Regions from separate parts of the Gordonia sp. SCSIO 19800 genome, predicted to be linked through region 1. Evidence: riboswitches for the same ligand, from Rfam matches in the RefSeq annotation. Region 1 holds a riboswitch; the other holds the start of a gene.

The links. A riboswitch is a leader RNA that binds a small molecule or an ion and turns the genes downstream of it on or off. The one in region 1 is predicted to bind S-adenosylmethionine.
Region 2: it holds a riboswitch for S-adenosylmethionine, as region 1 does, so the genes downstream of both, KB201_RS17665 (aminotransferase class V-fold PLP-dependent enzyme) here and KB201_RS01005 (bifunctional o-acetylhomoserine/o-acetylserine sulfhydrylase) in region 1, are expected to answer to the same signal.

Annotation. Positions count from the first base shown of each region.
Region 1 is NZ_JAGRQM010000001.1:218,476-226,059, reverse strand. Features, by position in the region: gene KB201_RS01015 (Hsp70 family protein) at 1-637, shown strand, start outside; gene KB201_RS01010 (homoserine O-acetyltransferase) at 670-1,824, opposite strand; gene KB201_RS01005 (bifunctional o-acetylhomoserine/o-acetylserine sulfhydrylase) at 1,841-3,175, opposite strand; SAM riboswitch class IV at 3,238-3,358, opposite strand; gene KB201_RS01000 (cutinase family protein) at 3,627-5,327, shown strand; gene KB201_RS00995 (MFS transporter) at 5,419-6,696, shown strand; gene bfr (bacterioferritin) at 6,775-7,260, opposite strand; gene KB201_RS00985 (bacterioferritin-associated ferredoxin) at 7,361-7,543, opposite strand.
Region 2 is NZ_JAGRQM010000017.1:4,806-12,389, forward strand. Features, by position in the region: gene KB201_RS17635 (FAD-dependent oxidoreductase) at 1-717, opposite strand, end outside; gene KB201_RS17640 (ABC transporter substrate-binding protein) at 897-1,922, opposite strand; gene KB201_RS17645 (hypothetical protein) at 2,093-2,563, shown strand; gene KB201_RS17650 (rhodanese-like domain-containing protein) at 2,560-2,973, shown strand; gene KB201_RS17655 (O-succinylhomoserine sulfhydrylase) at 2,970-4,187, shown strand; gene KB201_RS17660 (isochorismate synthase MenF) at 4,206-5,282, opposite strand; SAM riboswitch class IV at 5,390-5,503, shown strand; gene KB201_RS17665 (aminotransferase class V-fold PLP-dependent enzyme) at 5,523-6,449, shown strand; gene KB201_RS17670 (hypothetical protein) at 6,446-6,946, shown strand; gene KB201_RS17675 (inorganic diphosphatase) at 7,109-7,584, opposite strand, start outside.

The DNA.
Region 1 (7,584 bases):
GGTTGCCGGGGCGGTCATCGCGGCCACATTGATGACGATCTACGCGGTGAGCTCGTCGTTCGCCGACCGTCCGGCCGTCGAGCCGCAGCCGTCGGTCAGCAGTGTGCCCCCCGCGGCGGCGACCAGCGAGGAGGAGCCGCCGTCCACCGCGCGGCCCACCTCCCAGCCGATCACCCGAATCCCGGCCGAACCCGTCGAGCCCACCGTCGTCACTCCCGTTCCGACGCAACGGCCCGCGCCCGAGACCGGCTGGAACGACCCGCCGGCATGGGCGACGACGGAGTTGCCGCCGACGCGGCCGTCCACGAGTACCAGCACCCGCACCCTCTCGCCGTTCCCGTGGCCGGACCTGACCTTCCCGCCCGGTTCGACACCGACGATCCCGCCGGACCTGCTGCCCCCGGGTATGCGTCCGCCGAGTGTGGCGCCCACTCCGCCGCCGCCCACGTACTCGACGTCGACGTTGCGCTCCGCGCCCAGCGGCCCGCCGCGGCCGAGCAGCACCCGCGCCACCGGGTCGACTGAGATTCCGGGTGTAGCCGAACCGGGGAAATCCGTTGACGGGGAGTCGGGCTCACCGGTGACCCCGGTACCTCGGTCCGGCAGCCCGGTCCCGTCGGTGCCGGCGCCGCGCTGACAGGACGCCGCCGACAGCTGGGTTACGGTCCGTCAGGCGTCGCGACGCGCGAGTTCGACAGTGCGCTTGAGTAGATCGCTGATGGCATCGAATTCGGTGAGGAATCCGTCGTGGCCGGTCTCGGAGTTGACGACCTGGAGCCCGCCGACGCAGTTGCCCAGCTCGTCGGCGAGTTCGACCTGCAGCCGGATCGGGTAGAGACGATCGGAGTCGATCCCCCCGACGATCACCGGAACGCGGCAATTGTTGAGCGCCTTGGCGACTCCGCCGCGACCACGGCCGACGTCGTGGTGGTTGAGGACCTCGGTGAGGACGACGTAGCTGGCCGGGTCGAAGCGGGACATCAGCTTCGACGCCTGGTGGTCGAGATAGCTTTGCACGGCGTAGCGCCCGCCGGTCAGGGGATTCTCGTCGCCCTGGGCGTCGTTGCCGAAGCGGGAGTCGAGCTCCGGCTCGCTGCGGTACATGAGGTGGGCGATCCGACGCGCGATCCCCATGCCCTGCAACGGAATGCGGCCGGTGCCGTGGTAGTCGCCGCCGCACCAGTCCGGGTCGGCCTTGATCGCGGCGATCTGTGCGGACTGGATACCGATCTGATCCGCGGTCGCGCGGGCGCCGACGGCGAGCACGAGGGCGCTGCGGACGCGGTCGGGGTACTCGATGGCCCACTCGAGCGCGCGGGCGCCGCCCATCGAACCGCCGAGAACCGCACCGACGCTGCGGATTCCGAGGCGGTCCAGCAGTGCCACCTCGGCGCGGACCTGGTCGAGCACGGTGATCTGTGGGAAGCGTGAGCCCCAGGGCCGACCGTCGGGGGCGATGGAGCCCGGACCCGTCGAGCCCTTGCATCCGCCCAGGACGTTGGCGGAGATGACGCACCATTCGTCGGTGTCGATGGCCTGTCCCGGGCCGATCAGCCCGTCCCACCATCCGGCCGAGTCGTGGTCGGCGTCGGCGGGTCCGGTGACGTGCGAGTCGCCGGTCAGTGCGTGGAGCGTGAGGATGACGTTGTCGCGGGACGGCGACAACGTCCCCCAGCGCTGGAACGCCAGGGTGACGTCGTCGATCCGTGCTCCGCTGTCGAGAGGCAACGAGCCGATGGGAATGCCGACGAGTTCCCCGTCCGGGAGGGTCTCCCAGTCGGGCTGATCAGATGCTGTCGCATTCAGGTCGATACTCACCGACAAAGCTGCCTCACCTGTTTCACTTGGCCGCCGCGAATCCCTGTTCGAGATCGGCCAAGATGTCGTCGATTCCCTCGATGCCCACGGCGAGCCGGACCAGTCCCGGGGCCACGCCCGCGGCGAGCTGCTCCTCGGGGGTGAGCTGGCTGTGTGTGGTCGAGGCGGGGTGGATGACCAGCGACCGCACATCGCCGATGTTGGCGACGTGGCTGTGCAGGCTGAGCGCGTCCACGAACTTCTTGCCGGCGTCCACTCCGCCCTGGATCTCGAAGGCGATGATCGCACCCTGACCCTTCGGGGCCAATTCCTGACCGCGCTTGTACCAGGGCGAGGACTCCAGACCCGCGTACGCCACGGACTCGACCTGCGGGTGTGCATCGAGGAAGGCGGCGACCTTCTGCGCGTTGGCGACGTGGCGCTCGATGCGCAGACTCAGCGTCTCCAGGCCCTGTGCCAACAGGAACGCGTTGAACGGGGAGATCGCCGCGCCGGTGTCACGCAACCACTGCACGCGTGCCTTGAGTGCGAAGGCGGGCGCGCCCAGGTCGGCGAAGACAGCACCGTGGTAGCTCGGGTCCGGCGTGGTGAAACCGGGGAACAGGTCCTTCCCGTCGCGCTGGACCCGCCAGTCGAAGGTGCCGCCGTCGACGATGACGCCGCCGATCGCGGTGCCGTGACCGCCGATGTACTTCGTCGCCGAGTGCACGACGATGTCGGCGCCGTGGGCCAGCGGGCTGATCAGGTACGGGGTGGCGACGGTGTTGTCGATGATGAGGGGTACGCCGTTGCGGTGCGCGACCTCCGCGATCCCCGAGATGTCGAGGATCTCGTTGTTGGGGTTGGAGATCGACTCACCGAAGAACGCGCGGGTGTTGTCCTTGACCGCGGCCTGCCACGACGCCGGGTCCTCGGGGTCCTCGACGAAGCTCACCTCGACCCCGAGTTTGGGCAGTGTGTAGTGGAAGAGGTTGTACGTGCCGCCGTAGAGGCGGGGGCTGGACACCACGTGCCCGCCGGTCTCGACGGCGTTGAGGATCGCGTAGGTCTCGGCGGCCTGGCCCGACGCGACGAGCAGCGCGGCGACGCCGCCCTCGAGCGCGGCGATCCGCTGCTCGACGGCATCCTGCGTGGGATTCATGATGCGTGTGTAGATGTTGCCCGGTTCGGCGAGACCGAAGAGATTGGCCGCGTGCTGGGTGTCGTTGAAGACATACGACGTCGTCTGGTAGATCGGCAGCGCACGGGCGTTGGTCACCGCGTCCGCGGACTGCCCGACGTGGATCTGCTTCGTCTCGAAGCTCCAGTTCTCGCTGGGATCGTTGCTGTCGAGGGTGCCGTCAGGGACATCAGACATGGCGATTCATCACTTTCTACGGTCGGCAGGGCCAACTCGACCCTGTTGGGGTCCGACCTTCGGACCCGCGCTTGCCGGGGATCGCCACTGCGATCCCGCAACCCGGTCATCACCCGGAGCACCCCACCGCGGAAGGAGGGTTGCCGATCAGCCAGCCGGGGCTTCGCACTGATACTCATGACCTGGCGACAAGGATATAACACGGATGTGAGCGCCCGAGAACCGTCCCGGTCACGCCGCGCCCAACCCTTGAGAAGTGCACCGGAAGGGTGCCGGTGGCTGTCCTCCGACCGAGTGAAATCGGGTGTGGTCAGATACGAAACCACTGGTCAAGGTAGTTAGCGACGCTCAGCGTGCTGTCGGTTCCGCGATCGCGGATCTAGAGTTCGGGACAGCCCCGGCTGCACCGGAATGCTCCGCTCAGGTGGTCCGGGTTCGCACAGGAGCGCTCATGGCCGTGATGGCTCATCTCCGGACCCGACGCGTCGCTCTGTTGGTCGCCTCGATGTCGACGTTGTCGACCCTCGCCGCATTCGGCTTCACCGGGGTGGCGGCGGCGACAGCCGGCGGGCCCTCGTGCAGCGGTGCCGTCGTGGTGGTCGGGGGGACCGTCGACGCTGAGTCGCTATTGCTCGAGGGCGTCAAGGAGCGTTACCGCGAGCAGGGCTATGAGGTGATCAACGCGCCCTACCCGGCGACCATATGGCCGCTCGGAGCGACGGGGTACGACCGCAGTACCGAACAGGGGATCGCATCGACGGCGTCGGCGATCTCGTCGTATCGAGACGCGTGCGGGTCCGAGCCGCCGGTGGTGGTGACGGGCTATTCGCAAGGGGCGCGCATCGCGGGAGACGTGCTCGCCGGTATCGGCACCGGCCGGAAGTTCGATGTCGCGAACACGCCCGACGATCCCAGCGACGACGTCGTGATCTCCGACGTCGGGGTGTCGGGCGAGCTGTATTCGGATCCGCGGCAGGCCGGTGACAAGACCGGGCGAGGTATCGAGTTGTCGCTGATCGGGATCATCCCGGGCCTGACCATGTCGGGGTCGCGTGGTGCCGGCAGCACGGACGCCGGCTTCGGGACGGTCAGCGACCGGGTCGTGTCGGTGTGCATCGAGGGCGACCCGATCTGCGACCTGCCCGATCCCGTCTACGACCCGATCGGCGCCATCGACGGCATCCTCGGCTACCAGGTCAAGCATTTCCTGTATCCAGAGGAGATGTCGGGCAACCCGCTGCAGCCGGGATACACGTGGGCGAAACGTCCGGTCGAATGTGCGGACGGCGTCTGTATGGTCGCTGCGGACTCCGCACTCGCCGAACTCGTCCAGGGCTGGGCTCGCAACCTCGGCTACCAGGGCGCCATCGGCGATTTCTTGTCCGATCGTCCGACCATCGGGCTTCCGTTCGGCATCGAACTGGCGAATCTGCAGCCGGTGGTCCGGCTGGTGCAGGGCTTGCTGCCGCCACTCCCACGTCTCGGGTACGGCGCATACCTACCCGACATCTTCGTCTTCGAGGACATCCTGCAGGGCATCGTCACCGCGACACCGGCTCGGTTCGTGCGCGGTGTCAGCGCCCTGGCTGCCAGCGTGCGCAGCATCGTCCTGCTGCCGGTCAATTTCGTCCGATACTGGGCGGGCGCGCTCATCGGGCCGGTGGCGTCGGAGGGCGGCGCCGTCACGATTCTCGCGGCGGACACGTCGCACCTGCGATCGTCCACGTTCGCGCGACTGGCAGCCGTACCCGACGAGTCCGTGGGGCCGGTCCGCGCTGACGAAGTGGGCGGGTCCGGCCCCTCGTCCGAGCCGTCGGCGGCCCGGGGTGCCGAACCGGATGCCACCGACCCGTCACCGGCCGAGCAGCCCCCGGTGGGCCACACGACCGACACGTCCTCGGGGGCCGACACGGGCACCGATACCGAGACCGGTACGCCGGACGCGGAGCCCGCGCCTGCCCCGCCTCGCGACGACGACTCGCCGGCCGTCACCGATCCCTCGGGAAGCGATGTCAAGACGTCTGGAACCGACGGTCACGGGGGAGAGGACGGCGAGAGGGCCGGCTCGTCCGACACGGCTTCGGATCCAGACGGGCCCTCCCCAGATCCGTCCGAGCCCGACAGCGATGGGGGCTCCGAAGCCGGCGACTGACACCCCGCGCGATGCTGAGGACACTGCGCGTGTGAATGAACTCACCACCGGCTGAGGAATCAGCGCTGACGGGCGCGGGTTGGCATCAACCGTGCCTGATGCTCTCTCGACGACCGAAGCCCCGGCCGACCCCTCACTGACGGGTCCGTCCACCGCCGGGGAACTCCGCAGCCCCGCGCGGGCCGAATCGGCCGAGGTGTCCCGCCGGGTGCGTCGGTGGACGATCCTCGCCCTTGCGCTGGGTGGATTCGGGATCGGGACGACCGAGTTCGTCGCCATGGGCCTCCTGCCCAACATCGCCGGATCTCTGGGTGTCTCGGAACCGACTGCCGGACATGTCATCTCGGCCTACGCGATGGGTGTGGTGGTGGGTGCGCCGCTGATTGCGGCGCTCACCGCGCGGATGTCCCGTCGGACGCTTCTGATCGGCTTGATGGTGGCGTTCACGGTCGGCAACCTCGCGACCGTCCTCGCACCGGATCACGGTTTGCTGCTGGTGGCGAGATTCGTCGCCGGCCTCCCGCACGGCGCCTACTTCGGTGTCGCGGCTCTGGTCGCCGCTCATCTGGCCGGCCCGCGCAACCGTGGCAAGGCCGTGGGACAGGTGATGCTCGGTCTGTCCGTCGCGAACGTCCTCGGCGTACCGGCGGCCGCCTGGCTCGGCGAGACGTTCGGCTGGCGGTCCGCGTTCGCGATCGTGGTCGTGATCGGAATCGCCACCGTCGTCGCGCTGATCCGGGTGCTTCCCGCGCTCAGCGGGATGAAGACCACCGACCCGCTCACCGAGCTCGGTGCACTCAAGCGGTCCCAGGTCTGGTTCACACTGGTCATCGGAACCGTCGGGTTCGGTGGGATGTTCGCGTTCTACACGTACCTCAACTCTGCGCTGACCACCGACACCGGGCTGTCGGTGTCGGTCGTGCCGTTCGCCCTGATGTTGTACGGACTGGGAATGGTGACCGGCAACTTCGTCGGCGGTTATGTCGCCGACCGCAGCGTGGCGGTGGCAATCCTCGGCGGACTCACCGCCACCGCAGTCTCCCTCGGCGCTTTTGCGGTGCTGGCCGAGAATGCTTGGGCGGCATTGATCCTCACCTACCTCGTGGCGCTCACGGGATCGATGATGCTACCCGCGCTGCAGACCAGGCTGATGGATGTGGCGGCCGATGCACAGACCCTGGCCGCGGCCCTGAACCATTCCGCGCTCAACATCGCCAACGCGGCCGGAGCGCTGCTCGGTGGCGTGGTGGTCGGTGCCGGCTACGGATACCTGGCGCCGTCGGTGGTCGGGGTGATGCTCGCGGTGGCGGGTATCGCGGTCACCGTCGTGGCCCTCGCGACCGCGCGGCGCCAGCCCGTCGGGTCCTGAACGAGCGCGGCCGTTCTACCTACGACGAGGGCCGACCGGATAAGTCCGGTCGGCCCTCGTGTCGTCGAGTCGGTGCAATCAGCCGTTCGTGGGCGGTGTGGCGATCGTCTTCGACAGGTAGAGCTGCTCGCCGAGCTTGTTGATCAGCTCGAGTTGCGTCTCGAGATAGTCGATGTGTTCCTCTTCGTCGGCGAGGATCTGCTCCAAGAGGTTGGCGCTGGTGATGTCGCCCTTGGACCGGCACATCGCGATTCCGGGGCGGAGTCGTTCCACCACCTCGACCTCGATCGACATGTCCGACTCGAACTGCTCCCGGATCGACTGCCCAATACGCAGCGGCAGCAGGCGCTGATAGTTGGGCAGGGCGTCGAGGAACAGGATGCGGTCGGTCAGGACCTCGGCGTGAGTCATCTCCTCGATCGACTCGGCCCGTGTCTTCGCGGCGATCTCGGTGAGACCCCAGCTCTGCTGCATCTTCGCGTGCAGGAAGTACTGGTTGATCGCGGTCAGCTCACTCGTGAGCTGTTCGTTGAGGAGGTCGATGACCTCGGGGTCGCCACGCATCTGTCCGCCTCCCATTTCCCGTGTATGTCCGTTCGAACCGTAACACGACAAAACCCCCCGCGCGTCGTCTCGCGCGAGGTTCGTCGGGTCGGAGGTCAGGTCATGCAGCGGTCGTCGCGGTTGACGCCCTTTCGCTCAGGATGGTGTGCAGTTCGTCCAGGCAGGTCCCGCAGCCTTCGCCCGCGCCGCAGCGGTCGCTGATCGCGTCGACCGTGTACGCGCCCGCATCGCAGTGCGCATGGACCTCGTCCACGGTGACGGCGCGGCATATGCAAACGAACATCTCGGAAACTCACCTTCGTGCCTGGATTAGGCAATGCTTAC
Region 2 (7,584 bases), on a different contig from region 1:
GGCCGAGCCCTCGTCGTAGTCGATGTCCTCGGGGTTGACGATGACCTCGATGTTGGGGGAGTGGTCGAGTTCTTTGAGTTCGAGCGGGGTGAACTTCGCTTGGGCGGGTCCGCGGCGGCCGAAGACGTGGACCTCGACGGCCTTGTTGGCTTTGAGTCCGTCGTAGACGTTGGCGGGGATCTCGGTGGGCAGCAGTTCGTCGCCGGTCTTGGCGAGCACGCGGGCGACGTCGAGGGCGACGTTGCCGACGCCGATGACCGCGACCTTCTCGGCCTCGAGGGGCCAGGTGCGGGGGAAGTCGGGGTGGCCGTCGTACCAGGCGACGAACTGGGCGGCGCCGTAGCTGCCGTCGAGGTCGATGCCGGGGATGTCCAGGGCGCGGTCATCGGTGGCGCCGGTGGAGAAGATCACCGCGTCGTAGTGGGCGCGTAGTTCGTCGATGGTGATGTCGGTGCCGTAGTCGACGTTGCCGAGCAGGCGGACCTGGGGCTTGTCGAGGACCTTGTGCAGGGCGGTGATGATGCCCTTGATGCGCGGGTGGTCGGGTGCGACGCCGTAGCGGATCAGACCGAACGGAGCGGGCATGCGCTCATACAGATCGATGCTGACCCCGCGGTCCTTGGCGGTGTCGGACTTCATCAACGCGTCGGCGGCGTAGATCCCGGCGGGACCGGCACCGACGATCGCAACCCGCAGCGGGCGGCTGTTGTCGCTCATGGAGTAGGTGTCTTCCGTTGCTCAGCACGCGAGGACAAGCAAATCTCGGTGACCCCCAGGTCCGCGCGTATGGATAAGGCCTATCCCTTCTACGGTAGGCGCTTGCTGTCCCCGACCAAAATCCGTCTGTGAGGTAACCCTCACTCGGCGGGTGCGCGGTGTCCGGCGGTTCGGGCCCGCTACGCCTTGCCGGCGGCCGCGGCGATCGGTCCGACGGCCTGCTCGGCGACCCACGGGATCGTCAGGACCGTCGGCACCGACATCGCGCTGCCGACCTCCTGGGGCAGATAGACCACGCGGCCCGACTGCGCGACCGCCAGCCGGTTGAACGCCGCGTTGGACTTGAGCTGGTCGTTGGAACCCTGCCAGTCGACGGCGACGACGACGTCGGCCGAGTCCAGCAGGTTCAGGCTCTCGGCCGGCAGGTCACCGTAGAAACCGCTGGTCACCGAAGGTTGCAGCGCGGGCGGGAAGGTGAGTCCGTAACCGGTGAGGGTCTGTCCGCGCCCGTCGCCGGGGCCGTAGATCGACACGCCGCCGGTGGGGCTGGCGGTGACCACGACCGCCGTCTTCCCGGCCAGCTGCGGGTTCTGCTCCCGCACGTTCGCGAGGAACTGCTCGGTCTCGGTCACCTTGCGATCGGCGAGTTCGGGCAGTCCGACGGCGGTACCGATCTGGCGGGTCTGCGCGTCCCACGGCACCTGCCACGGCTGGAACTGGGCGGGCCTCAGGATCGTCGGGGCGGTCTTGCTCAGCAGATCGAACTGGTCGCGGGTGGGATCGGCGCCGACGGCGGTGATGAGGTCGGGCTCGGTGGCCAGCGCCTTGGGGATCTCATCGCCGAACGCTCCGGACGCGTTCGGCAGCACCACCGGGTCGGAGTCCGCAAGGAGTTCGGCGTTCCACGGCGCCGACGCCTGGTCGGGGTCGGCGAACGGGGCGATCGTGGTGGGGGTGACACCGAGTGCGAGGAGGGTGTCGCCGTCACCCACGCCCATCGCGGCGACGCGCTTGGGTGCCTGGTCGACGGTCGCGGGGGCGTAGGCCTGCTGCACGGTGACCGGGATCGCGCCGGCCTCGGGCGCGGGGACCTGGGCCGTGCCGGAGTCGACCGTCTCGTCCGGCGGCGAACACGAGGTCACCACCAGGGCTGCCGCGAGCAGCCCGACGAGAAGGGTGAGTGAACGGTGGGTGGAAGCGCGCATCCGGGTCCTCGCTGGTCGTTGCGGTCGGCGACGTCGTTCGCCGCGGAACTTAGGGCCACCTTACGCAGGACGTGTTCGATGTCGACGTCGTTCGGCGCTCCGCCCGGTGCGTCCGGGCTCCGACGACGCCGGTCTCAACCGCCGCCGGGACGCTCGATAGACTGCCCGCCATGGCCGAAGCTGCAGGTGAGGGCGACCAGAAGCCCCCGTCGTGGAAGAACGCCTGGCCGTTCTTCGTCGCGGCCGGCGTCGTGGGACTCGTGGTGCTCGGCGTCGTGCTGTCGAATGTGACCCGTCCGGCCGAGGACCGGGCCGGCGACTCGGCTCAGGTCCAGTACGCGATCAACGACATCTACACCGCGCGCAACGGTCCGAACTTCGGCGAATACCGGGCGAACACCTGCGCGGCCGACGTCGAGGCGGCCGACTTCGTCTCCGAGGAACAGTTCCTCGCCGACAACCGGGAGTCGCTGCTCGCCAACGGTCACATCCAGATCCCGGAGATCACCGAGCTGGTGGTCGACGGTGACCGGGCGACCGCGAAGGTTCATTGGCACTATGACAAGACCCCCGATGACGTGAACGTCGTGGACACGATCGTGGTGCGCGAGAACGGCGAGTGGAAGGTGTGTTCCTCATGAGCTATGCCGGTGACCTGACCCCGCGCGAGGCGTGGGAGAAGCTCGAGAACAACCCGGATGCGGTGCTGGTCGACTGTCGCACGCAGGCGGAGTGGTCGTTCGTCGGCGTGCCCGACCTCGAGGTCCTGGGGAAGCGCGCGATCTTCGCCGAGTGGACCACCTTCCCCGAGGGGCGCCGCAACGACGACTTCGTGGCGCAGCTGCGTGATTCCGGTGTCTCCGACGACCAGGAGGTCATCTTCATCTGCCGTTCGGGGCACCGGTCGATCGGCGCTGCGGAGGCCGCGACCGCCGACGGTATCGCGAAGGCATACAACGTGATCGACGGGTTCGAAGGCGCCCTCGACGAGAACGACCACCGCGGGACGTCGGGCTGGCGTGCCGAGAACCTGCCGTGGAGGCAATCGTGAGTTCTGATCTGCCCGTCAGTCGTGAACTGCCTGAAGGGCTCTCGGCTGACACGATCGCGGTTCGCGGCGGGCTGGCGCGTTCGGGTTTCCACGAGACGGCCGAGGCGCTCTATCTCACGAGCGGTTACGTCTACGACTCCGCCGAGGCCGCCGAGCGAGCCTTCACCGGCGAGGACGAACGATTCGTCTACTCGCGCTACGGAAATCCGACCGTCGAGATGTTCCAGGAGCGGTTGCGCCGGCTCGAGGGCGCGGAGGCGTGTTTCGCCACCGCGAGCGGCATGGCCGCGGTGTTCGTCGCGCTCGGTGCACTGTTGAAGGCCGGCGACCGTCTCGTCGCCGCCCGCAGCCTGTTCGGTTCCTGCTTCGTGGTCTGCAACGAGATCCTCCCGCGCTGGGGGATCGAGACCGAGTTCGTCGACGGTGAAGACCTCGAGCAGTGGGAGCGGGCCCTGTCCAAGCCCACCGACGCGGTGTTCTTCGAGACACCGTCGAACCCGATGCAGAGCCTCGTCGACGTCGTGAAGGTCTCGGAACTGGCGCACGCCGCGGGCGCACAGGTGGTGCTGGACAACGTCTTCGCCACCCCGCTGCTGCAGCGGGGTCTCGAACTCGGCGCCGACGTCATCGTGTACTCGGGCACCAAGCACATCGACGGCCAGGGGCGCGTCATGGGTGGCGCGGTACTCGGAACCAAGGAGTACGTCGACGGTCCGGTGCAGCAACTCATGCGACACACCGGTCCGGCACTCAGTCCGTTCAACGCCTGGACCCTCGTGAAGGGGCTGGAGACGATGCGTCTGCGCGTCGACGCCTCGGTGTCGTCGGCGCTGCGGATCGCCGAGTTCCTCGAGAGCGATCCGCGCGTGCGTTGGGTCAAATACCCCTTCCTGCAGTCACATCCGCAGTACGACTTGGCGAAGTCGCAGATGTCCGGCGGCGGCACGGTGGTGACCTTCGAGCTCAACGACCACGACGGCATCGACGGCAAGAAGCGCGCCTTCGAGGTCCTCAACGGCCTGCGGATCGTCGACATCTCCAACAATCTCGGAGATTCGAAGTCGCTGATCACGCATCCGGCGACCACCACTCATCGTGCGATGGGTCCCGAGGGACGCGCGGCGATCGGTCTGAGTGACTCGGTGGTGCGGCTGTCGGTCGGCCTCGAAGGGGTCGACGACCTGTTGGGCGACCTGGACCACGCGCTGGGCTGAGAAGCGGGAGAGGGTGACTCAGTCGAGTGCGGCGATGCCCAACGCGTTCAGGACCGTCCGCAGCTTGAACGCCGTCTCCTCGAGTTCGCCCTGCGGGTCGGAGTGTTCGACGATACCGCCGCCGGCCCACGTCCGGAGGCTGCGACGATCGGCCTCGAGTTCGAGGCACCGGATGGTGACCATCCACTCCCCGTCGCCGGCGGCGTCGCACCAGCCGACCGCCCCCGCATAGAAGCCGCGCTCACCCTCGACCTCGCGGATGATCTGCGCGGCAACATCACTCGGCGTGCCGCAGACCGCCGGGGTGGGGCCGAGCAGGAGTGCGAGATCGAGCGCAGTGGTCGCCGGGTCCCGAAGCCGCGCGCGGATCGGAGTGGCCAGATGCCAGACCTCCCCGGTCGACTGTAATTGCGGGGTCGACGGCGCGTCGACGTCGTCGCAGAGGTGTCCCAACCGGTCTCGCAGGTGGTCGACGACGAAGGCGTGCTCGGCGAGATCCTTTGCCGAGGAGAACAATCCGTCGGCAGCGGCGCGGTCGACGACCGGGTCGGGTGACCGCGGCGCCGATCCCGCGTACGGGTGGCAGGTGACGACGGAACCCGACTTGCGCAGCAACACTTCGGGACTCGCGCCCAACAGCCACGAACCCGAGCCGGTGGCCGCGCCGAGATCGACACCGAATGCGTTGTGTCCGGCATTGCCGCCCGCCAGTGCGTCGAGGAGTCGCAGAGGCTCGACCTCGGCGTCGAGCACGATGTCGACGCTGCGGGCGAGTACGACCTTGCCGACGTCGCCGGCGACGATCCGCTTCACCGCGTGTGCGACACGTTCGCGGTGCTCGTCGGCCGTGGGGTGCAGGGTCGTCGACACCGGGGTGCGCGTCAGCGGTGGTGTGCCTGCCAGCGGCGCCGCGTCGACGTGCAGGACTTCGGGCACCACCAGCGCGGCGGGCTCGGCGAGGTCGAAGGGGATCGCGCCGGTCAGACCGTCGACGGTCCCGGCGCGCAGGGCGGCCGAGGCGGCGTCGACGTCGGTGAACGCACGGACCGCGCCCATGCCCCGCACGGTGCCGTGCGGGCGGGACAACACGAACACATCAGTCGCTGACACCCCTGACACGCTACAGGTAAGTGTGCCCTAACTTCCGATCACGTTGAGTGAAAATTGACACGTCCGCGCGAGATCGACGACCCTTGGTCGTAGGTCATGAGTGCCAGTGACAAGCCCCGGCTCGCTGGTCGGCAACCCTCCTTCGCGGTGGGGTGCTCCGGGTGACGACCCGGCCGCGTACCGACCGGACGCGGCAAGCGCGAATTGTCTGAGGAGTTTCCTGCCGTGACCGCTGTCCTGTCCGCACCCGCCGGTCGCCTGTCGCCCGCAGTCGACGTCCGCTTCGACGCCGCCCGGGAATCGGTGCGGCAGTTCGTCCGTGCGCGGGTCGACGACACCGTCGTCTTCACCCGCGATGCCGCCGTTGCCCTCGACCTCGCGGCGCGCATCACTCCTGGCGACGTCGTCGTCCTCGACATCGGGCAGGGCGCCGACCTGCTGCGGTGGTGCGCACCACGGCAGGGGCGCGACCGGGCGCGGTTCGTCCCGGCCTGCGAGACCATCGAGGACACCTTGGTCGCGCTGGAGACCGAGCTCGCCTCGGCGCCGGCATCGTTCCTGGTCGTGACCGCGGTATCGGACATCACCGGCGAGGTGCTGCCGATCGGCCGGCTCGCCTCGCTCGCGCACCGGTCCGGGGCCCGCATCCTGGTCGACGCCGCGCAACTCGTCGGGCACCGGCCCGTCTCCGTCGTCAGCCACGGCATCGACTACCTGGCGTTCGGTGAACCAGGTCGTAGGACGGATGGCGCCGGCGTTCTCATCGGTCGTCGTGACTGGTTCGACGCCGCCGATGTCGATGCCTCGCCGGACGCCGACGGCGTTCCCGGGGCGATCGCGGTCGCCGAGGCGTGTCGGGTGCTCGCCGATCTCGGACCCGAGACGATCGGCCTGCATGAACGCCGCCTCGCCGAACGTCTCGACGCCGGCCTGGCCGCGATCGGCGGCTTCACGCCGCTGCGGATCTTCACCGATTCCACCGACCGCGCGGGAGTCGCGGGCTACACCGTCGACGGCCTCGCACCGCCGGCCGACACGGTGCGCGCGAGTTTCGGAGCGGGCACCACCGTCGACGACATCGACCGGATTCTCGATGCATTCCGGGCGCGAACCGAACAGACCGACCGAACTCGACCAGGGGTGAATAGATGACCATCGAACTCGACGCACGTGCTGACCGCGGCACCGTGATCGCCGCACCGACTGCCACCCCGACGGCCCCGATCAGCATCGGACGTCCGGGATTCCAGATCGCGCTCGCGGGAGACGATCTCGCACAGACGTTTCCGATCGTCGTGCGGCGGGAGACCCTCCGCGAGGCGCAGCGCGCCCGCTCCCTGCTCCGGGCCGGCAGCCACGATCAGGCCAAGTTCGTGGTCGCACTCGAGGTGGAGGTGGCCGTCGCGCCGGACGCCGCGTCGGCGCGCACGGCCGCTGCTGCGGCGGTGGACGCGTCGTCGGAGACGAGTTCGGGGACCATCCGCTACATCGGGACGACACACGGACTGATCACGCTGGTCCGCGACATCTACGCAGCCGAGGTCGCCGACGCCGTGATCCTCATCCCGATCGACGGCGCGGCCACCGAACGCCGCATCCGCGAACAGATCCTGCCGGTGCTCGCCGAGCAGCGGTACCGCGTGGCCTGACCCACTGCTGGTTGAGCCGGCACCGAGCGTAGCCGCCGGGCCGAGCAAGCGACGAAGGAGCGCGTGGAGGTCGAGGCGCCGAGTCGAAGCCACCTGGTGACCAGACAAGACCGCCGACACCATCTCGGATGATGGTGCCGGCGGTCTCGTGTGTGGGAGAGATCAGCCGCGCGAGGGCTCGTTGGCCGCGTCGGGGTGCGCAGCGAGGCGATCGATGGCCTCCTGTGCGATCTTCTCGGCCTGGTCGCGGCCGACCCATCCGCCCGGGTCGACCTCCTTGCCCGGCTCGAGGTCCTTGTAGTGCTCGAAGAAGTGGGCGATGGGTCCCAGCTCGTATTCGGACACGTCGGAGATGTCCTTGATGTGGTCCCAGCGCACGTCCTGGGCGGGGACGCAGAGCAGCTTGTCGTCGCCACCGGCCTCGTCGGTCATGGTGTACATGCCGACGACCCGTGCGCGCACGATGATGCCGGGGAACACCGACTCGGGGAGCAGGACCATCGCGTCGAGCGGGTCGCCGTCCTCACCGAGGGTGCCGTCGATGTAGCCGTAGTCGGCCGGGTAGCCCATCGAGGTGTACAGGTAGCGGTCGAGGTAGACCTTGCCCGTCTCGTGGTCGACCTCGTACTTGTTGCGGC